Regions from separate parts of the Janthinobacterium sp. PSRC1-1 genome, predicted to be linked through region 2. Evidence: predicted binding sites of a transcription regulator. Region 2 holds the regulator's gene; the other holds the start of a gene.
The links. The regulator LexA, encoded in region 2, represses DNA repair genes until DNA is damaged. The targets are predictions, from matches to a motif close to ACTGTATNNNNATACAGT.
Positions count from the first base shown of each region.

Region 1: the regulator LexA is predicted to act here: its motif matches at 8,780-8,797, upstream of ACP7DW_RS27000 (putative DNA modification/repair radical SAM protein).

Region 1 covers NZ_JAFCWK010000019.1:34,762-46,057, reverse strand. The annotation lists gene ACP7DW_RS27035 (insulinase family protein) at 1-653, opposite strand, end outside; gene ACP7DW_RS27030 (HAMP domain-containing sensor histidine kinase) at 940-2,352, shown strand; gene ACP7DW_RS27025 (hypothetical protein) at 2,349-2,891, shown strand; gene ACP7DW_RS27020 (sigma 54-interacting transcriptional regulator) at 2,888-4,255, shown strand; gene ACP7DW_RS27015 (BON domain-containing protein) at 4,523-4,885, shown strand; gene ACP7DW_RS27010 (bile acid:sodium symporter family protein) at 5,095-6,108, shown strand; gene ACP7DW_RS27005 (UdgX family uracil-DNA binding protein) at 6,060-7,535, opposite strand; gene ACP7DW_RS27000 (putative DNA modification/repair radical SAM protein) at 7,532-8,764, opposite strand; gene modA (molybdate ABC transporter substrate-binding protein) at 8,906-9,664, shown strand; gene modB (molybdate ABC transporter permease subunit) at 9,682-10,353, shown strand; gene ACP7DW_RS26985 (sulfate/molybdate ABC transporter ATP-binding protein) at 10,362-11,072, shown strand; gene ACP7DW_RS26980 (TOBE domain-containing protein) at 11,113-11,296, shown strand, end outside.
Region 2 covers NZ_JAFCWK010000005.1:389,146-400,441, reverse strand. The annotation lists gene ACP7DW_RS13625 (HD domain-containing phosphohydrolase) at 1-1,266, opposite strand, end outside; gene ACP7DW_RS13620 (MBL fold metallo-hydrolase) at 1,446-2,330, shown strand; gene ACP7DW_RS13615 (hypothetical protein) at 2,573-2,743, shown strand; gene ACP7DW_RS13610 (inorganic phosphate transporter) at 2,812-3,822, opposite strand; gene ACP7DW_RS13605 (DUF47 domain-containing protein) at 3,864-4,490, opposite strand; gene ACP7DW_RS13600 (replicative DNA helicase) at 4,584-5,969, opposite strand; gene rplI (50S ribosomal protein L9) at 6,105-6,560, opposite strand; gene rpsR (30S ribosomal protein S18) at 6,588-6,878, opposite strand; gene priB (primosomal replication protein N) at 6,904-7,203, opposite strand; gene rpsF (30S ribosomal protein S6) at 7,224-7,613, opposite strand; gene lexA (transcriptional repressor LexA) at 7,890-8,525, shown strand; gene ACP7DW_RS13570 (cystathionine gamma-synthase family protein) at 8,596-9,837, opposite strand; gene purF (amidophosphoribosyltransferase) at 9,881-11,296, opposite strand, start outside.

The DNA.
Region 1 (11,296 bases), on a different contig from region 2:
GCGGTCATGATCACGGCTTGTGACGGGTGGTAATGGCTGGCGTGGAATTCTTTCAGCATGGCATGCGTGAGTTCCGGGATCACCAGCGGATCGCCGCCCGATTCCACTTCATACGTCGTGCCCTTGAGCAAGGTGCTGGCGATGCCGCTGTCGAGTGCGCGCATGGGACTGTTGAAGGCGCCCTTCATTTCATTGAAGACGATGCCCTGGTACACCAGCTTGTCGCCTTCGAACGCATGGCGCCAGCCTTCCTGGCGGAAGTTCAGGTAATCGAGGTTCGGGAAGAAGGCCGCGTCCAGGTACACGTCGAGCAGGTTGAAGAAGTCCTTGCGGTCGGTGCTGGCGAACGGGTACACGGTGCGGTCCGGATAGGTCATCGCATTCATGAAGGTGGCCGTCGAGCGGCGCAGCATCGAGAAGAACGGGTCGCGTACCGGGTAGCGCGACGAGCCGCACAGCGCCAGGTGTTCGAGGATGTGGGCGCGCCCGTCGCTCACTTCGGGCACAGTGGGAAAGGCCACCAGGAACACCATCTCAGCCTGCTCGGTATGCATGTGGATGTGGCGCATGCCCGTTGCTGGCTCGACATATTGCTCGATGGTTGCCTGCAAGACTGGAATGAAGTTGCTGCTGACTTTTTCAAATGTGCTCATGCGGTATGGGATCTTTTCAGTAGGTGAAACGGAGTGTCGGTGGAGCTGCATCACATGTGGGGGCAAAGCGGCGCAATGCCAGGGCCGAGGGCCACTTTGATGCCTGCGTGAAGTTTTTCCCTATTGTACTAGGAGTATTCGTGCGCCGCCGCCAAGGCCTTGCTGGCGGCCGGAAAAGCCACAGTATTGCCAAATTCATCATTTCTGGATGGGTGGCGTCGGCGAATGAACGCTTAGCGTACCATGCGCCTTTTCCCCCTTGCTGACCGAACCGAAGGCGCTTACCTTGTCCCGACTTTCCTTTCGCCAACTGTTGTTCGCCGCCTTCATTTTGACGACGGGTATTTTGACGGCCACCTCCGTGCAAGCCCTGCTGACGCTGGAGCACCTGGCGCGGCTGGGGCGCGAGACGGCGGCGCAGGCGATTGCCCTGACGGAACAGTCGCAGCGTTTGTCCGAGCGCACCCTGGCCATGGAGCGCAGCGCGCGCCAGTTCCTCGTGCTCGATGATCCCGTCTTCCGCGAGCGCTATGCGGCGGCCCGCGACGAAGCGACGGCGGCGCTGCAAGTGCTGAACCGGGCCACGCCCGAGTTTGCCTCGCAGCTGGCCGACGAGTGGACGGCGCAGGCGCAGTCGGCGTGGGAAGTCTTGCAAGCAGGTAAGCGCCGCAAGCGCGATGGCCACGCCGTCGTGTACCGCGCGTTTGCCCGCATGGCGCAAATCAACGACAGTCTGGCGCGCGAAAGCAAGACGGAAATCGGCAGCCGCAACGATGCCCTGCTGGCCGAGCTGGAGCGCCAACGCCGCGTGCTGGGCGTGCTGGTCGGTGGCGCCGTGCTGCTGGCGGCCGTGCTGGCCACCTGCTTCGGTTTTCTATTGTCGCGCCCGTTGCGCCGCATCGAGACGGCCATCGGGCGCCTGGGCGAGAAGCGCTACGACCAGCCCATCGTCGTCGGCGGACCGGCCGACACGCGCCGCCTGGGCCAGCAGCTCGACTGGCTGCGCCAGCGTCTGGCGGACCTCGATGCCGACAAGGAGCGCTTCCTGCGCCATATCTCGCATGAACTGAAAACCCCGCTGGCGGCCCTGCGCGAAGGCGTGGCCTTGCTGGAGGACGAAGTGGCCGGCAAGCTCAGCGATGGCCAGCGCGAAATCGCCGGCATCCTGCAGCAAAACACGGCCTCCCTGCAAAACCAGATTGAGGACTTGCTGCGCTACAATACCGCCGCCTTTGACGCCCAGCATCTGGCGCGCAGCAAGGTCGACTTGCTGGTCTTGCTGCAAGATGTGGTGGCCGGACAGCGCCTGCAATGGCTGGCGCGCCGCTTGACGGTCGAAGTGCAGGGCGAGTCGCTGATCGTGCAAGCTGATCGCGACAAGCTGGCAACAGTGCTGGCGAACCTGCTGTCGAATGCCGTGCGTTTCAGCCCGGAAGGCGGCACCGTGCGCTTTGCCTTGTCCTGTGAAGGCCGCCGCGTGCGCATCGACTGCATCGACGAGGGTGCCGGCGTGGCGCCAGAGGATGCCGCGCGTATTTTTGAACCGTTTTACCAGGGAGTGCGCCAGGCGGCCGGCGCGCGCAACGGCAATGGCATCGGCCTGTCCATCGTGCGCGAATATATCGCCGCCCACGATGGCAGCGTCACTCTTTTACCGCGCCCCGCCGGCGCGCATTTTCGGATAGAACTGCCCTTATGATGACGAGAACTTCCCTGGCCGGCATGGCCGCCTGCGCGCTGCTGTTGGGCGCCTGCGCCGCCAAGCCCACTATCCAGACGCCCGTGCTGGTGCAAACGCCGCCGCGCGTGGTGGTGGTGATGGACCCCCAGCTGACCGAATTGTTCGCGTATCAGAGCGCCTTGCGCCTGATGACGCCGTCGGAACTGGTGAAAGCACAGCTGGACCTGGCGAAGGCCGATCACGCGCCGTCCAACACCATCCGCCGCGCCATGCTGCAAGCGACCTTGCGCGGTGCCGGCGACCTGGCCCGCGCGCAAGCCTTGCTGGAACCCTTGCTGGCGGCCACGGGCAAGGACGCGCAACTGCTGGCGCCGCTGGTGCAATTGCTCAGCAGCCAGTATGCGGAACTGCGCCGCCAGGACGAGAGCATCGACAAGCTCAATGGCCAGCTGCGCGACGCCCAGCGCCGCATCGAGCAGCTCAATGAAAAACTCGAGGCGCTGAAAAACATCGAGCGCAGCCTGTCCGTGCGCCCTGCCGCGGGAGCGCCGAAATGAGCGAACTGGCCCACATCTTGTTGGTCGACGACGACCCTGACCTGCTGCGCCTGCTGACCATCCGCTTGAAGGCGGGTAATTATCGGGTCACGGCCGTGGGCAGCGCGGAAGCGGCGCTGGCGCGCCTGGCCGTGGAATTGCCGGCCCTGGTCATTACCGACGTGCAATTGCCTGGCCGCGACGGCCTGGCCCTGTTCGATGAAATCCGCCGCCAGCACGCGGCCCTGCCCGTCATTTTGCTGACCGCCCACGGCACCATTCCCGATGCCGTCGAGGCGACGGCGCGCGGCGCGTTTGCCTACCTGACGAAACCGTTCGACGGCAAGCTGCTGATGGAAAAAGTGGCGTATGCCATCAACTTGTCCACCGTCATGCCGGCGCCCGCGTCCGGCGACGAGAGCTGGCGTGCCGAGCTGATCAGCCGCAGCGCGCAGATGGCCGAGTTGCTGGCCGAAGCCAAGCTGGTGGCGGGTTCCGACGCCAGCATCCTGATCCGTGGCCCCAGCGGCACGGGCAAGGAATTGCTGGCGCGCGCGCTGCACAACGCCAGCCGCCGCGCCAAGGCGCCGTTCATCGCCGTCAACTGCGGCGCCATTCCTGAGCAACTGCTGGAATCGGAACTGTTCGGCCACGTCAAAGGCGCGTTTACGGGCGCCGTCGGCAACCGCGAAGGGTTATTTCAGGCGGCCGATGGCGGCACCCTGTTTTTGGATGAGATCGGCGACATGCCGCTGCCGCTGCAGGTGAAATTGCTGCGCGTGCTGCAGGAGCGGGCCGTGCGCCCCGTGGGCGCCGACCAGACGCGTCCGGTGGACGTGCGCCTGCTGTCTGCCACGCACCGCGACCTCGACGTGGCCATGGCGGAAGGGCAATTTCGCGAAGACCTGTATTACCGCCTCAATGTCGTGACCTTGACCCTGCCGCCGCTGGCCGAGCGCCGCGAAGACATCTCCCTGCTGGCGAACCATTTCCTGCAGAAGCTGGCGGCCAAGTATCAGAAACCGCTGAACGGCTTCGCTCCCGATGCCTTGACGGCCCTGGTGGCGGCGCCATGGCCCGGCAACGTGCGCCAGCTGGTTAATGTGGTCGAGCAAGTGTGCGCGCTGGCCACGGCGCCGCTGGTGCCCCTGAGTCTGGTGCAGCGGGCCTTGCGCGTGCCATCGCTGGAAGCGCTCAGCTACAACGAAGCCAAGCAGCGTTTCGAGCGCGACTACCTGATTCAATTGCTGCGCCTGACGGATGGCAACGTGGCCGACGCGGCCCGCCTGGCCGACCGCAACCGCACGGAGTTCTACCGTTTATTGCAGAAATACGAGCTGACGCCGGCCCTGTTCCGCGCCGACGGCGACCCTGTCGCTGAATAGCGACAAAAAGAAAGGGTGGATAATCAACGACTTACCGTGAAATATTGATTGTCTTGCCACAAGCTGTCGCTGTCTGGCGACAAAAAGCCCCGATTTTCGGGCCAGATCCGGCGGAAACGCGCTGGAAAAATCGAGTTTGGCTGTAAGTCGTTGATTTTGAATGCATTTTAAAAGCTGGCACGGTGCTTGCTTTATGGGTAGATGTGACGCTTCAACGTGTTGCTTTATCTAAGTAAGAAGCTTTTAACTTCATTGAGAGGAACTACCATGCAAACATCGAAACTGTTCAATACCCTCGTCGCCGCTATCGTACTGTCGGGCGCCTCGATCACCGCTTCGCATGCCGCTGACTCCGCACCAAAAGCACAAGCTCCTGCTGACACTGTCGTGGCCGCCAACGCCGCCGCTGCCGTCCCGGATGAAACCATCACTTCCTCGGCCAAGGCCGCCCTGAGCGCCGATGCGCAAGCCGCTACCCTGCCAGTCAAGGTAGCAACCCAGCAAGGTGTGGTCGTCCTGTCGGGCGATGTACCGAGCGCCGAAGCGGGTGACCGCGTCGTGCAGATCGTCGCTTCCGTGAGCGGCGTGAAAGAAATCAAGAACGAGCTGAAAGTCAAAGCCGCCGGTTAATCGCCCTCGCGCTGTACTTTACTCCGGGTTGCCCTGTCTGCGGACAGGGCATTTTTTTTGCCCGCAGGATGGGGACGGGAAAGCCAGGCCATGCCTTCAGGCAAGGAGCTCGGCAATGAGGGTAGAATAGCCAGCACTGGCGCCGTTTCCGGCACTTTTTGTCATCCATGGCGCAGTGTTGCAAGGCTGGGCCGCTACCAGGCTACCGCATGTCTTCTTTCTCTCCCGCCGCCCTGCTGCGCAATCTGAAACCCGACAACTTCACCATCGCCCTGCTCGTCACCGTGGCGCTGGCCAGTTTCCTGCCTTGCACGGGCCAGACGGCCGTGGTCTTCGGTCACGTCACCACCGTCGCCATCGGCGCCCTGTTCTTCCTGCATGGCGCCAAGTTGTCGCGCGAAGCCGTGGTGGCCGGCGTCATGCACTGGCGCTTGCATTTGCTGGTGCTGGCCAGCACGTTCATCTTGTTTCCCCTGCTGGGCCTGGCCCTGCGGCCGCTGGCGCTGACTTTTCTCACGCCCGAGCTGTACGTGGGCATCCTGTTCCTGTGCGCCTTGCCATCGACCGTGCAATCGTCGATCGCCCTGACAGCCATGGCGCGCGGCAATGTACCGGCCGCCATCTGCAGCGCCTCGGCCTCGAATTTCATCGGCATTTTTCTTGCTCCCATCCTGGTCGGCTTGCTGGTGGCGAAAGGCGGGGCAAGCAAGTCGTCGGTCGATGCCGTGCTGTCCATCGTCATGCAGCTGCTGCTGCCCTTCCTGGCCGGCCAGTTCCTGCGCCGCTGGATCGGCCGCTGGGTCGACCGCCACAAGGCCATGCTGAAATACGTCGACCAGGGCTCGATTTTGCTGGTGGTCTACACGGCCTTCAGCGAAGCCGTCAGCGAAGGCCTGTGGCACACGATCTCGGTGGAAACGCTGGTCGCCCTGAGCCTGTTCAGCATCTTGCTGCTGGCGCTGGTCCTGGGCCTGATGACATTCATCAGCCGCCGCCTGGGTTTTAACAAGGAAGACGAGATCGCCATCGTCTTTTGCGGTTCGAAGAAAAGCCTGGCCAGCGGCGTGCCCATGGCCAAGGTGCTGTTTGCCACCCACTCGCTGGGCATGGTGATCTTGCCACTGATGCTGTTCCACCAGATTCAGCTGATGATCTGCGCCGTGATTGCGCAGCGCTATGCGCGGCGTGACGAGGGGCAGGAAGTGCCGGCGACGACGCGATAATGCTCGTCCTGCAATAGCGCCGACGCCTGCCGCAAGCCCTCGACGATCACGCGATACGCCTGCCGCCGGCTCGCCTCGTCTAGCGCGCGCAGCACATACGCCGGGTGATACACGCTGACCACCCAGCGTCCATCGTGTTGCACCGGCGTGCCGAGCAGCGGCGTCATGCTCGCCGCGCCATCTTGCAATATCGATTTCAATGCCGTGCTGCCCAGCGCGACGATCACCTGTGGTTGGACCCGCTCGATCTCTTCTTCCAGCCAGCCATGGCAGGCGAGGATTTCACGCTGCGCGGGTGTCTTGTGCAGGCGGCGCTTGCCGCGTGGTTCCCACTTGAAATGCTTGACGGCATTCGTTACATACACGCTGTCGCGCGCCACGCCCGCTTCCCGCAGTGCCTGCTCCAGCAGCGCGCCGGCCGGGCCGACAAACGGCAGGCCCGCCAGGTCTTCCTGGTCGCCCGGTTGTTCGCCGACGAGCATGATGCGGGCGGTGTGCGGTCCCACGCCGGACACGGCTTGCGTGGCATGCTGCCACAGTTCGCAGCGGCGGCACCGGTCCAGCGTCGTGGGCGCGTCGCGCGCGGGCTGGGCGCGTTCGGCCGAAATCGGAATCATGGCCGCGCCGCTGCGCTGGCCCACGCTGGCCGTCTGGCCCGTGCGCCGTTCGCCATTCGCGGCGCCGCTGAGCATGGCGGGCACGATGGCGCCTTCGGGCAGGTTTTTCCAGAAGCGCGAGGGGATGTGGCTGTGCAGCAAGTCGGCATTCACGCGCGCGGGGTTGAAGATGCTGCGGTAGTAGGTCAGCCACAGCGCTTCGCCCGCATCGTCGATCTCGGCCGCGCCGCGCAGCAGGGCCGGCCCCGCGTGCAAGGTCTGACCGTCCCACAGCATGCTGGCCGCCGGCGTGGCGATCATCCAGCTGATGGAGCCCATGCGGCGCGCGAAGTGGCGCGCCACTTGCGGCAGCACCTCGTGCACGGGTTCGAACCAGGCGACGAAGCGGGGTGCGCCCTCGGCCTCGCTGCGTTCGCGAAAGCGCACATACGCATGCATGTCGTGCTCCTCGCGATGTACGGCCTTGGCCATGGCGTGCAGGCGCGCACCGTCCGCATCGGCCGGCGAGAGCACGTCGTGCTGGCCCTGTTGCCAGCGCCAGAGCACCTGGTACAAGAAGGCCCAGCGGTCATGCACGTTGAAACAGGCGGCTGCTTCCAGCAATTCCACCAGGGGACGGGGCAGGCGCAGCGGCGGCGCGCTGGTATCCGTGGCATCCGGCGTGGAAGAAAACAGGTCGCCATCGCCCGCTTGCGACTGCCAGGCGACATCGGCAGGTGGCACGCCACGCGCGATCAGGTCGCGCGCCGCCGCGCGCCACGCGTCGAACGATTGCGCCAGCCGCACCACGCGCTCATTGACTTCTTTCATGCTGCCTGCAGTTCCGGCCACAGATGCATCTGCTGCGGCGCATCGGCCATGGCGCGGCGCAAGTGTTCCGAGGCGGTGGTGTCGCGCGCGGGAAAGTAATCGGCCGTGATGATGAAGGGGGCGATTTTCTTCATGCTGCAGCGCAGGCGCGACAGGTCGGCGTAGCGCACCTGCCGCAGCCGGCGCAGGTCGACGATGCGCTGCGCGTTGCGCAGGCCGATGCCGGGCACGCGCGCGATCATGTGTTGCGCCGCGCGGTTCAAGTCCAGCGGAAAATGTTCGCGGTGCGCCAGCGCCCAGGCCAGCTTGGGATCGATATCGAGCGCCAGGTTGCCGCCGCTGGCAGGCAGCAATTCGCTGGCCTGGAAACCATAGCTGCGCAGCAGGAAATCGGCCTGGTACAGCCGGTGTTCGCGCAGCATCGGCGGCGGCGCCAGCGGCACGCTTTTCGGGCTGTCGGGGATGGGGCTGAAGGCCGAGTAGTACACGCGCTTGAGCTTGTAGCTGCCGTACAGGGTCTCGGCCGTGGAGAGGATCTGCTGGTCGTCGCTGGCGTCGGCGCCGACGATCATCTGCGTGCTTTGCCCGGCCGGCGCGAAACGCGGCGAGCGCGGCTCTTCCGCTTTCTCATCGAGCTTGCGGCGGATGGCGCCCATCGCCAGTTTAATGGTGTGCACGCTCTTTTCCGGCGCCAGCTTCTGCACGCTGTCCTGCGTCGGCAGTTCGATATTCACGCTGAGCCGGTCGGCGTAACGGCCCGCCTGCGCGATCAGGGCCGGGTCGGCGTCGGGGATGGTTTTCAGGTGGATGTAGCCGCGGAACTGGTGTACTTCGCGCAACTCGCGCGCCACCTGCACCAGCTGCTCCATCGTGTAGTCGGCCGAGCGGATGATGCCGGAACTGAGGAACAGGCCGTCGATGTAATTGCGCAGATAAAAGTCGGCCGTCAGCTTGACCACTTCGGCCACGGTAAACCGCGCGCGCGGCACGTTCGAGCTGCGCCGGTTGACGCAGTACTGGCAATCGTACAGGCAGTAATTCGTCAGCAGGATCTTGAGCAGCGAGACGCAGCGCCCGTCCGGCGTGTAGCTGTGGCAGATGCCCATGCCCGAGGTGGCGCCAAAGCCGTCCTTGCCGATGGAGTCGCGTTTGGGCGCGCCGCTGCTGGCGCAGGACGCGTCGTACTTGGCCGCGTCGGCCAGGATTTCCAGCTTGTCCGTCAATTCCATGGCTCACCTCGATATACTGTGTTTTTATACAGTATATCAGGGAATGTGTCTTGCGCCGTCTTGACTTGCGCGATGGCAGAACGCTATATATCAGTGTATATTACGCTCCTTGTTCACCGTTCACTTGACAAGGATACGACCATGCGCCTGACCTCCCTCGCCCGCCTGCTTGGCACCGCTCTGCTGGCCACCGCCGCCACCTCCGCCGTTGCCGGCGAAGTGGTGGTGTCGGCCGCGGCCAGCCTGACGAATGCGTTCAAGGAGGCGGCGCAAGGCTACGAGGCGCAATATCCGGGCAGCAAGGTGTCCCTGAACTTCGCCGCCTCGGGCGTGCTGCTGCAGCAGATCGTCAAGGGCGCACCCGTGGACGTGTTTGCCTCGGCCGACCAGGAAACCATGGATGCGGCGCAAAAGCAGGACCTGGTCCTGCCGGCCGACCGCCAGGACTTCGTCGGCAACAGCCTGGTGCTGATCGTGCCGCACGATAGCAAGCTGGGCATCAAGAGCCTGAGCGACCTGACGCACAAGGGCGTGACCCGCGTGGCGATCGCCAACCCGGCCAGCGTGCCCGTCGGCCGTTACTCCGAAGGTGCGCTGAAGAAGGCGAAGCTGTGGGACGCCGTGCAGCCGAAAGCCATCGGCACGCAGAACGTGCGCCAGTCGCTCGACTACGTGGCGCGCGGCGAAGTCGATGCGGGCTTCGTCTACGCCACCGACGCGGCCATCATGAAAGACAAGGTCAACGTGGTGCTGGAGGTGCCTTTGGCCTCGCCCGTGCTGTACCCGATCGCCACCATCAAGGGCAGCGGCAACGCGGCCGAAGCGAAGCGCTTCGTCAGCTACCTGCAGACGGCGCCGGCGCAAGCGATTCTGGCCAAGTACGGCTTCAAGAAACCCTAAGTCAAGCACGCGCCCGCATGGATATCGCCTGGACCGCGCTGGCCCTGTCGCTCAAAGTAGCGGCCTGGGCCACGGCGCTCAATTTGTTGCTCGGCATCGGTACGGGCTATCTGCTGGCGCGCACGCGCTTTCCCGGGCGCGAGCTGCTCGACGCCCTCTTGACCCTGCCGATGGTGATGCCGCCCACCGTGCTCGGCTATTACCTGCTGGTGCTGCTGGGCCGGCGCGGCACCCTGGGCATCTGGCTGCAGGACAACTTCGGCATCAACCTCATCTTCACGTGGCAGGGCGCCGTGATCGCCTCCACCGTGGTCGCCTTTCCCCTCGTCTTCAAGCCCGCGCGCGCCGCCTTCGAGGCCGTCGACGGGCAACTGGAGCAGGCGGCCCGCGTGCTGGGCATCTCGGAGCTGGCAATCTTTTTCCGCGTCACCTTGCCGCTGGCCTGGCGCGGCATCCTCGCCGGCGTGCTGCTGGGTTTTGTGCGCGCGCTGGGCGAGTTCGGCGCCACGCTGATGGTGGCCGGCAGCATCCCCGGCAAGACGCAGACCCTGTCGGTGGCCGTGTATGAAGCCGTGCAGGCGGGCCAGGACGACGTGGCCAATACGCTGGTCGTGATTATCTCCCTTGTCTGCATCGTGGTGCTGCTGTCGGCGGGCCGCCTGGCGCCCGGGCGCGTCGCGCACAAATGAGGTCTATGATGACGCCCATGCAACTCGACCTCGACATTCGCGCCACCTTGCGCTCCGGCAAACGCCGTTTCGACCTGCACGTGCAATGCACCTCTGGCAGTCAGCGCATCGCCATGTATGGCCCGTCCGGCGCCGGCAAGAGCATGACCCTGAAAGCCATTGCCGGACTGTTTACACCGGACGCGGGCCATATCCGCCTGAATGGCCGTACCCTGTTCGATTCGGCCGCCGGCATCAACCTGCCGCCGCAGCAGCGCAACGTGGCCTACCTGTTCCAGGATTACGCGCTGTTCCCGCACCTGACGGTGCGCCAGAACGTGGGCTTTGGCCTGAGCCGCGGCTGGTTCAACCCGCGCGCGCGCGAAAAGTTGCAGAAGGTCGAGCATTGGCTCGATGCTTTCCACTTGCAGGAACTGGCGCACCAGTTTCCCGACGAGTTGTCCGGTGGCCAGCGCCAAAGGGTGGCGCTGGCGAGGGCGCTCGTGGCCGAGCCAGCCGCGCTGCTGCTCGACGAGCCGTTTGCCGCCCTCGATCCGGCCCTGCGTGTCAAAATGCGCCTGGAGCTGAGCCAGTGGCAGCAGCGCCTGGACGTGCCCATGATCCTGATCACCCATGATCCGGAAGATGCGCGCATCCTGGGCGAGCATGTGCTGTACTTGCGCGACGGACAAATTGACAGCATGGAAGAACATAAGGCATTGGGTGAACGCATTGGATAAATCAGCGGCAGCGGAAATCGGCCTGCAAGGCTCGGTATGGATGACGGTGGGCGGAGAAAACCTGGGCGGCGCCGGCAGGGTGGAATTGCTGGGCGCCATCGCCGAATGCGGTTCCATCACGCAGGCGGCCAAGCTTGTGAAGATGAGCTACAAGGCGGCCTGGGACGCCATCGACGCGATGAACAACCTGGCCGGCGAGCCGCTGGTCGAGCGCTTGACGGGCG
Region 2 (11,296 bases):
GATCGACACCGCAATATGGTTGTTGATGATCTTGCGCTCGGCATCGGTCAGGGTGCCGAAACGGATCGTCAGATTCTCCAGCTCATTGGCGTCAAGGAAATCGCGCTCGACACCGTCGGGGCCAGTCCAGCGCCGCGCCGCGATCGTGCGTACCCGTTCCTGGTCGGCCGGCGACATGCCTTCGCCGCCGATATTGGCATGGCGTAAGAAGTCGCGCTCTTCGCGCAGCACCATTTGCTGCTGGTGCAATGCTTGCGCGATCTCCGGCTGGCGTTCGGGAGCGGCCAGTTGTTCTCTTAATGCGGCAATTTCCACGTCGCGCAGCAGTACTTCGAAGCGCGTGTCGACCAGGTGAATGCGGTCATGGATGGTTTCCAGCTTGGTGGCCTTGTCGACCACGTGCACCGGGGTGGTGATCTTGCCGCAATCGTGCAAGAGGCCAGCGAGCCACAGCTGCTTGCGTTCGTTCTCGCTCAGCTTGAAATCGGCCATCGGCCCCGTATCGACCGCATGCACGGCGTCGGCCAGCATCATGGTCAGTTGCGGCACGAACTGGCAATGGCGGCCCGTGTACGGCGACTTTTCATCGATGCCGATATTGATCAGGTTGACCAACGATTCCAGCAACTGTTCCAGCTGGCGCAGCAGCAATTGATTGGTCAGCGCCACCGCCGCCTGCGCCGCCAGCGCCTCGATAAAGCGCTGGTCGGTGGCGGAAAACGCCTGCACCGCGCCGGTCGCGCGATCCTGGGCATTGATCAATTGCAGCACGCCGATCAGCTCACCTTCATGATCGCTCATCGGCACCGTCAGGAAGGACGTGGAACGGTAGCCATAATGGCCGTCAAAGGCGCGCATGCCCGAGAAATTGAAATCGCCCGACTGGTACACATCGTCGATATTGACCGACACGCGGCGATGCGCGGCATACGCCGCCACCGATGCCAGGTTGGGCGCGCCGTCTTCCAGCCACAGCGCCACGCCCGGCACGCCGACCGCCACGCCGGCGCTGGCGCCCTGGCGCAGCCCCAGGCTGTCGTTGATACTGATATGAAATTCCAGGCTGTGCCCATCGGCGCTGGGACGGTACAAGGTGCCGCCGTCGGCGCCCGTCATGTCCTTGGCGACCAGCACGATGCGTTCGAGCAGGGGCGTGATATCGCCGCCGTGCAGCATGCCTGCCGCCGCGCCACGGCCCAGTTCGACGCTCAGTTCAGTCAGCTGGTCGAGCCGCTGGGCGATTTGCTCGGGGTGCAGCTGGAGCATGATGGAGGACTGGGGAAGTGGCAACAACCGCAAGTGTACCGTTGCCAGCTGCCGGCTGTACATTACAAAAAGGCAACAACTGAAAAAAGATTTCCGAAACACAACAACTATTAAAAATGCCGTTTCTTGCCCGACAATTAGAATAGAATCAACAATCGTTACACTATAACAAGGCAGCGATGAAATTCACCTTCAGGGGCGTGCGCGGTTCGATCCCCTCGCCCGGCCCGCACACGGTGCGCTACGGCGGCAACACGACCTGCATCGAAGTACGCACGGCCAGCGGCGCCCTGCTGGTACTCGATGGCGGCAGCGGCATCTTTGCCCTGGCCGGCGCACTGCCGCCAGGACCCGCCACGGCCCACATCCTGATCACCCACAGCCACTGGGATCATATTCACGGCCTGCCCATGTTCGCCCCGCTGTTCATCCGCGGCAGCCGCGTGCGCCTGTATGGCGCGGCGGACGCGGCCGGCAATGGCATCGAACACGTGATGGCCACGCAGCTGCAGAACAATTACTTTCCCGTCAGCGAAGCGGCCATGGCGGCCGAGATCGACTACCGCACCCTGGCCGTCGGCGAGCGCGCGGACGTGGCCGACGCAGTGGTGACGAATGCCAGAATGAACCACCCGGTGATCAACCTCGGCTACCGCATCGAGTCCGGCGGCGCCTCGCTGTTTTTCAGCGGCGACCATGAACCGTTCGACAATCCGCATGCCAGCGGCTCGCCCGCCCATGCGGCCTGCCAGTCCATGATCGCGCAGCGCCAGGCCGCCATCGACCAGACCATTGCCGGCGTCGATGCGCTGATCATGGACTGCTCGTACACGCGCGACGAATACGAAGCCAAGCGCGGCTGGGGCCACGGCACCTTCGACGGCGCGTTTGAACTGGCCCTGCGCTGCGGCGCCAAACGGCTGTATTGCACCCACCATGAACCGGGCCGCAGCGACGATCAATTGGAAGCGGCTTTTACCGACGTGATGGCGCGCTTTGCCGGGCGGCTGGGGGCGTTGCAGGTGTTCCTGGCGGCCGAGGGTATGACCGTAGAGCTGGGCTAAAAGCCTATCCCAGTAGGGAGCGTCTTCTGCTGGCAGTTCATCAGGAGTGCGGACAAGGCGTGAGGAGGACGCGTGGCGAGCCACGCGACGACGATCAACGCAGTCCCCGCTTCTGAGGGGCGCCAGCAGGGGATGTATTCATCTACTGGGACAGGCTCTAAGGCCTGGGTATGTTGGGTAGCGAACGGTGAAGCCGGCGCAAGCGCAGCATGATGACTGCTTGTTTATTCAAGGAGAGTGCCATGACCCAGCAAAGCGAAAAAGCGCGCGAACAGCAGCAGCGCGAGGATCAGCAAGCCCAGCATGAAGCGAACAAGAGCCGCCAGCAGGCCGAGCAGGACAAGGGTGCGATCCGTCAGAATGACGGCCTGAAACCGCACCAGGGTGGCGACAAGGGTCCGCGCGGCCAGTAATTCTGACCACCGGACAGATAAAAAAAGGGAGCCTGGAAGGCTCCCTTTTCAATCGTGACGGTACGTCATCACATGATATGGTGGCCAATCCACCAGGCGACCGCGGCGACAAACGCCGAAGCGGGAATCGTGAAGATCCAGGCCCAGACGATGTTGCCCGCGACACCCCAGCGCACGGCCGACATCTTTTGTGCCGAACCGACGCCGACGATGGCGCCCGTGATGGTGTGCGTGGTCGACACGGGAATGCCCAGCGCCGTCGAGACGAACAGGGTGATGGCACCGCCCGTTTCGGCGCAGAAGCCGCCGACGGGTTTCAACTTGGTGATCTTCTGGCCCATGGTCTTGACGATGCGCCAGCCGCCGAACAGCGTACCGAAGCTGATGGCCGTGTAGCACGAGATGATGACCCACAGCGGTGGCATGGCGTCGGCCGCGTTCGAGTAGCCGGCGGCGATCAAGAGCATCCAGATGATACCGATGGTCTTTTGCGCATCATTGCCGCCGTGACCCAGGCTGTAGGCGGCCGCCGATGCCAGTTGCAGCCGGCGGAACCATTTATCGACCTTGCGCGGCGTCGAGCGCACGAAGATCCACGACACCATCAGCATCATGATCGAGCCGAATACAAAGCCCAGCACGGGTGCGATGACGATGAAGGCGACGGTTTTCCACAGGCCGGCCGCGACCAGCGCGCCCGTGCCGGACTTGGCGACGGCGGCGCCCACCAGGCCGCCGATCAGGGCGTGCGAGGACGACGATGGAATGCCGTAGTACCAGGTAAACAGATTCCAGAAGATGGCGCCCATCAGCGCGCCGAAGATCACGTACTGGTCGATCACCGTCGGGTCAATGGTTCCTTTTCCCACCGTGGCGGCCACGGTCAGCTGGTGGAACACGAAGATGGCGACGAAGTTGAAGGTGGCGGCCATGGCAACCGCGGTCTGCGGTTTCAATACGCCCGTCGAGACCACCGTGGCGATCGCGTTGGCGGCATCGTGGAAGCCGTTCATGAAGTCAAACAGCAGCGCGAGGACGATCAACATGCCTAGCACGTAGATGCTGATTTGTATGGTCATTGTAGTTTCTTTTCTGATTCTGGTTCAGGACAGCCCAACGCTTACGCGTTCTCGACGATGATGCCTTCGATAATATTGGACACATCTTCGCAACGGTCGGTCACGGTTTCCAGAATTTCGTAGATCGCTTTCAGCTTGATCAGGTTGCGCACGTCCGGTTCGTCGCGGAACAGTTTGGACATGGCGGCGCGCATCACGTGGTCGGCGTCCGATTCCAGGCGGTCGATCTCTTCGCAGATGGCGACGATCTTGCGCGAGTTGTCCATGTTGTGCAGCATGGCGACGGCGTCGCGCACTTTTTCGGTACAGGCCAGCACCAGTTCGGCCAGGCGCTTGGCTTCCGGCGTGACGGCTTTCAGGTCGTACAGCGAGACGGTTTGCGCCGCATCTTCCAGCAGGTCGAGGATGTCGTCCTGGCGCGTGATCAGCTGATGGATGTCGTCGCGGTCGATCGGCGTGATGAAGGTCTTGTGCAGCATTTCCACGGTGGCGTAGGTGACTTTGTCCGCCTGTTTCTCGATGCTTTCGATCGCATGCACGCGGTTTTCCAGGTCATCGAAATTGGTCATCAGGCCGAGCATTTCTTTAGCGCCCTTGACGCACAGTTCCGCGTGCTGGTTAAACAATTCAAAAAACTTGCCCTCAGTGGGCATCAAGCGTCCAAACATGTCATTCTCCGTTAAGCATTGAGTCGTGTTATTTACTACAGAAAGCCGCCCCGTATGAGGGGGCGGCCAATGGAATATCAGTGCTGCTGAGTCTTAGTCGCCTTGGTAAAGCGCCAGGCCACCACTGTAATTGCCAAATTTGGTGTACTGCCCCATGAAGGTGAGGCGGATGCTGCCGATCGGACCGTTACGTTGTTTACCGATGATGATTTCGGCCGTTCCCTTGTCCGGCGAGTCGGGGTTATACACCTCGTCACGGTAAATGAACAGGATCACGTCGGCATCCTGTTCAATAGCGCCCGATTCGCGCAAGTCCGACATCACGGGACGCTTGTTCGGCCGCTGTTCCAGCGAGCGGTTCAGCTGCGACAACGCGATCACGGGGCAACCGAGTTCTTTCGCCAGGCCTTTCAAGCCCCGTGAAATCTCGGAAATCTCCGTGGCGCGGTTATCGCCCGGGCTATTGGCCGACATCAGCTGCAAGTAATCGACGATGATCAGGCCGAGCTTGCCGCATTGACGCGACAAACGGCGCGAGCGGGCGCGCAATTCGATCGAATTCAAGGCCGGCGTTTCATCGATGTACAACTGGGCGTCGTTCATCTTTTGAATCGCATTCGTCAGGCGTGGCCAGTCTTCGTCGTTCAGACGGCCCGTGCGCAGACGGTGCTGGTCGAGCTGGCCGACGGAACCGAGCATACGCATGGCCAGCTGGGCGCCGCCCATCTCCATCGAAAACACGGCCACGGGCAAGCCGCTGTCGATGGCCACGTTTTCGCCGATGTTGACGGAAAACGCCGTCTTGCCCATCGAAGGACGGCCCGCCACGATCACCAGATCGCCCGGCTGCAGACCGGAGGTCATGCGGTCGAGGTCGATGAAACCGGTGGGCACGCCCGTGATTTCACTCTGGTTGTCGCGGCTGTACAGCTCGTCGATGCGTTCGACCACCTGCGTCAGCAGGGGCTGGATGGCGGTCCAGCCCTGGGCGCCGCGCGCGCCTTCTTCGGCGATGGCGAAAATCTTCGATTCGGCCTCGTCAAGCATCTGCTTGACTTCCTTGCCTTGCGGGCTGAAGGCCGTGCCGGAGATATCGTCGGCGACGGTGATGAGTTTGCGCAGCACGCCGCGGTCGCGCACGATCTCGGCATAACGCCGGATGTTCGCGGCCGATGGCGTGTTTTGCGCCATGGCGTTCAGGTAAGCGAGTCCGCCCACATCATCGGCCTTGCCGAGCTGGGTCAGGGTTTCAAAAACAGTAATGACATCGGCCGGCCTGGAGCCGTTAATCATCTTGACGATTTGCTCGAAGATGATGCGATGGTCATAGCGATAGAAATCCTCCGCATGCATGAAGTCGGCGATGCGGTCATATGCTGCATTGTCGCGCAACAGACCACCGATAACGGATTGTTCTGCTTCGATCGAATGCGGCGGAATACGGAGGGAATCCAGTTGCGGATCAGAGGGGGCGTTCATGGCGCGAATTATACCCGCTTCGGCGTGCTGGCAAAAATAAAGGGCTGAAATTGAGCGAAAAAAAGGCCACAAAAAAGCCGGGCGAACCCGGCTTTTCATCGTGCGGCAATGCTTGCGGGCCAGGCCCGCAGACAATTACGCGTTCGCGTCTGGTACGACAGCGATAACAACTTCCACGACCACGTCGGTGTGCAGAGCAACCGAAACGTTGTGTTCGCCAACGATCTTCAGCGGGCCGGTAGGCATGCGGATTTGTGCTTTTTCAACAGCAAAACCTTGCTTGGTCAGCGCTTCAGCGATGTCGAAGTTGGTGACGGAACCGAACAGACGGCCATCAACACCAGCTTTTTGAGCAACTTGAACGGTCAGGCCGCTCAGTTTTTCGCCCTGGGCTTGCGATGCGGCCAGTTTGGCGGCAGCAGCTTTTTCCAGTTCGGCGCGCTTGACTTCGAATTCAGCCACAGCGGTTGCCGTGGCACGACGTGCCAGGCGTTGCGGGATCAGGAAGTTACGTGCGTAACCGTCTTTGACTTTGACGACTTCGCCGAGGTTACCGACATTAACAACTTTTTCTAACAGAATGATTTGCATAGTTCTTCTCCAGGAATATCTGACCGATTAAGCGTGGTGCAGATCGGTGTATGGCAGCAGCGCGAGGAAGCGAGCGCGCTTGATTGCGGTGTCGACTTGGCGCTGGTAGTGCGCTTTGGTACCGGTCAGGCGTGCTGGCATGATCTTGCCGTTTTCTTGGACGAAGTCTTTCAGCGTGTCGACGTCTTTGTAGTCGACTTGCTCAACGTGAGCTGCGGTGAAGCGGCAGAACTTCTTGCGTTTGAACAACGGGTTTTGCTGTTTGCGTTTTTCTTTAAGCTTGAGCTTATTTTTGTCGAACTTTTTACCGAATGCCATGTCAGGCTCCTGTATCTAAAATGCGCTAGTCAGAATTGACTGCACTAAAATCAATGATGTGAAACACCAAACTCTTGCTGTTGCGGCTCTTCCTGGCCAGGAAACCCGTGAACTGATATACCCCGCCCAAGCTTGCCTGGCTGAACCTGCCTGAAATTTCGCCAGCGGCTAGCGCGGCAACATCAAACTCGGTCAAACGGGCAATTCCTGCTTCCATCTGCTGCGAACTGTGTTGCAATACTGCATTCACAATCGGCAACCCTGCCGGGGTGTAGCGCAATATTTCGCGCTCGGCAATGATGGCGGTTACTTGTAGCTGGTTCAGCGCACGATCCTGGTCAAGAATTAAGCTGCTGCTGCGGCAGGAGCGGCTGCTGGTGCTTCGGTGCGGTGGCTTTTGGCCGCGTCTTCGCGTTGTACCGATTTCATCATCGGCGAAGGAGCTGTTTCAGCTTTCTTCATTTTAACGGTCAGGTGACGCAACACGGCATCATTGAATTTGAATGCTGTTTCCAACTCGACCAGGGTCTCGTTGTCGCATTCGATGTTCAGGCAGATGTAGTGTGCTTTAGGCAGCTTTTGGATCGAGTAAGCCATTTGACGGCGGCCCCAATCTTCCACGCGGTGAACCGAACCGCCGCGGGTGGTTACGCTGGCTTTGTAGCGTTCGATCATCGCGGGCACTTGCTCGCTTTGGTCCGGATGGACGATAAAGACTATTTCATAATGACGCATGCAAACTCCTTCAGGTCGGATTGATAATCGCCCACCCCGGCGTCAAGACGGGTGTGGGAAGGTCAGCCGAAGATTATAACCGCCTTTTGCAAACGTTTCAATCATTCCTTCAACAAGCGGCCCGCGCACGGGGCAGGCCAGGCGTTTTTTCCTGCCCATTCCAGTATTTCGCACGAAATTCGCGCAAATCACCGAAATCCCCTTGCATAGTGGGCGATACTGTACAAAAATACAGACTGTTCATATAGACAGCATTTTAGTATGCACCCACCGCTCATGATCAAGCTGACAGCACGACAAGAACAAATCCTGAACCTGATCAAGGACGCGATTGAAAACACGGGTTTTCCTCCCACCCGTGCCGAAATCGCCAATGAACTGGGTTTCAAATCGGCCAATGCGGCCGAAGAGCATTTGCAGGCCCTGGCCCGCAAGGGCGCGATCGAGATTTCGCCCGGCACCTCGCGCGGCATCCGCCTGATCGGTGCGGCCGCCGAAGCAGCGCCATCGAAGGTGCCGGCAGCGCTGCTGATGTCGCTGCCCCTGATCGGCCGGGTGGCCGCAGGCTCGCCCATCCTGGCACAGGAAAACCTGGAAGCGAGCTACAACGTGGACCCGGCCCTGTTTTCGGCCAAGCCCGACTTCCTGCTGAAGGTGCGCGGCTGGTCCATGCGCGACGCCGGCATCATGGATGGCGACTTGTTGGCCGTCAAGAAGGTCGACAGCGCCAAGAACGGCCAGATCGTCGTGGCCCGCATCGGCGACGAAGTCACCGTCAAGCGCTACAAAAAAACAGGTTCCGTCATCGAACTGCTGCCGGAAAACCCCGACTTCAAGGTGATTACCGTGTCGCCGGAAGATGAGTTCGCCCTGGAAGGGCTGGCGGTCGGCTTGATGCGCAGCTGGCATTAAATCACTGCGCTGAAAGAAAGGGCCGCGACAGCACGACTGTCGCGGCCCTTTTCACATGGCGCGCGGCCGCTTATGCGTCCAATGCGTTGCTGAAATCCTCGAGCAGATCGGCCTCGTCCTCGATACCCACCGACACACGGATCAGCGATTCGGCAATGCCCATGCTGGCCCGGCGCTCGGCACCCATCTCATAAAAGATCGTGTGGGCGACGGGGATGACCAGGGTGCGCGTGTCACCGAGGTTGCTCGCTGGAATAGCCAGATTGAGGCGATTGAGGAAATCGAAGCAATCGATGCCATCGTTTAATTCAAAGCTGAACAGCGAGCCATAGCTGCGGAACAAGTCCGTCGCCAGCGCGTGCTGCGGGTGCGACGCCAAGCCCGGGTAATGCACGGCCGCCACGCGCGGGTCGGCGGCCAGCATGCTGGCCAGCGCCAGGGCGTTCGAGCAGGTGCGGTCCATGCGCAAGGCCATGGTTTCCGCGCCGACGGCGATATGGTGCGCCGCTTCCGGGCCCAGCGATGCGCCGAAATCGCGCAAGGCCTTGGCGCGGATTTGCGCGATGCCCCACTGCGCTGGCGCCGCCTTTTTATAATTCTCAAAAATGTTCGGGTACTGCGTCCAGTCGAACACGCCCGTGTCCGTCAAGCTGCCGCCCAGCGCATTGCCGTGGCCGCCGATCGATTTCGTCAGCGCATTGACCACCAGGCCCGCGCCCACCGCTTTCGGGCGGAACAGGTAAGGCGTCGTCATGGTGTTGTCGACGATGTACAAAATGCCGCGTTCCTTGCACAAGGCGCCGATCTTTGCCAGGTCGGCGATCTGCGTGCGTGGATTGGCGATGGTTTCCACGAACACAATCCGCGTTTGCGGCGTGATGGCGGCCGCCACGTTGGCCACCTCGGTGGCGTCGACAAACGACACGGCGATGCCCTGCCCCGTCACCGTTTGCCACAGGCTGTTGGTATTGCCAAACAAAAAGGCCGACGACACCACATGGTCGCCCGCGCGCAGCAGCGACTGCACCACGGCGCCGATGGCGCCCATGCCGGTCGCGAAACACAAGGTGGCCACACCATCTTCCATCTTGTTGACCTTGTCTTCCAGCGCGGACACGGTCGGGTTGCCCTGGCGGCCGTAGCGGAAACCGGGCTCCTTGCCCTGGAACACGGAAGCGAGCTGGCGCGCGTCGCTGTAGCCGAAGGCGACGGAGGTGTGCACAGGCTTGTGCAGCGAGCCGTGCTCGATCCCCTTGCGGCGGTCGTTATGCAGGATGGTGGTGGTAAAGCCGTAGTTTTTTTTATCGTTCATGATCGCGGAGAAAAAAAAGCCCGGCATCGGCCGGGCAAGTTACTTATGCTTCTGTCGTTGCCAGGTTCAGGTTCAGCTGGGAACGCGGCGTATCTTCCGGCGCTGCCGCCTTCGGATGGTGGCGCGCATATTCCAGGCGGTCCAGATACTCCTGCGACACGTCGCCCGTCACGTACACGCCATCGAAGCACGAAGCCTCGAAGTTCGTCAGTGCCGGATTGACGTCGGCAATCGCCTGCTTCAACGCGCCGATATCCTGGTACACCAGGTAATCGGCCGTGATTTCGCGGCACACTTCTTCCGTCGTGCGGCCATAGGCGATCAGCTCATCGCGCGTCGGCATATCGATGCCGTACACGTTCGGGTAAATCACCGGTGGCGCGGCCGAGGCGAAGATGACTTTCGTCGCGCCCGCTTCGCGTGCCATCTGCACGATTTCACGGCTGGTGGTGCCGCGCACGATGGAGTCGTCGACCAGCAACACGACTTTATCCTTGAATTCGGACGGGATCGCGTTGAGCTTCTGGCGCACGGATTTCTTGCGCGCCGCCTGGCCCGGCATGATGAAGGTACGGCCGATGTAGCGGTTCTTGATGAAGCCTTCGCGGTATTCCAGGTTCAGCGCCAGTGCCAGCTGAATGGCGGCCGGACGAGAGGAATCGGGAATCGGCATGACCACGTCGATATGCACGTCCGGCAATTCGGCACGGATCTTTTCAGCCAGGTATTCACCCATTTTCAGGCGCGTGGCGTACACCGAGGCGCCGTCGATGACGGAGTCGGGACGGGCCAGGTAGACGAATTCGAAGACGCACGGATTCAGGCTGGCATTGTCGGCGCACTGAGCGCTGTGCAATTTCTTGTCGGCATCGATGAAGACGGCTTCGCCGGGACCGATGTCGCGCACGAAGCGGAAGCCCATGCCTTCCAGGGCCACGGATTCGGAGGCGATCAGGTATTCGGGGCCTTGCTCCGTTTCATTGATGCCCAGGCACAGCGGACGGATGCCGTGCGGGTCGCGGAAGGCCAGCAAGCCCACGCCGGCGATTTGCGCCACGGCGGCGTAGCCGCCCTTGACGCGGCGGTTCAGCACGGTGATGGCCTTGAAGATGGCTTCCGGGTCCAGGTTCAGGCCCGTTGTCGCTTCCTGGATTTCATGCGCCAGCACGTTGAGCAGCACTTCCGAATCGGAATCGGTATTGATGTGGCGGCGGTCGTTCTTGAACATTTCCTGTTTCAACTGTTCCCAGTTAGTCAGGTTGCCATTGTGCGCCAGGGTGATGCCGAACGGCGCATTCACATAAAACGGTTGTGCTTCCTCTTCGCTCGACGAACCGGCCGTCGGGTAGCGGCAATGGCCGATGCCCGTCGTGCCTTGCAGCGAACGCATGTTGCGCGTACGGAAGACGTCACGCACGAGGCCATTGGCTTTGTGCATGGAAAACATACTGCTGTGATT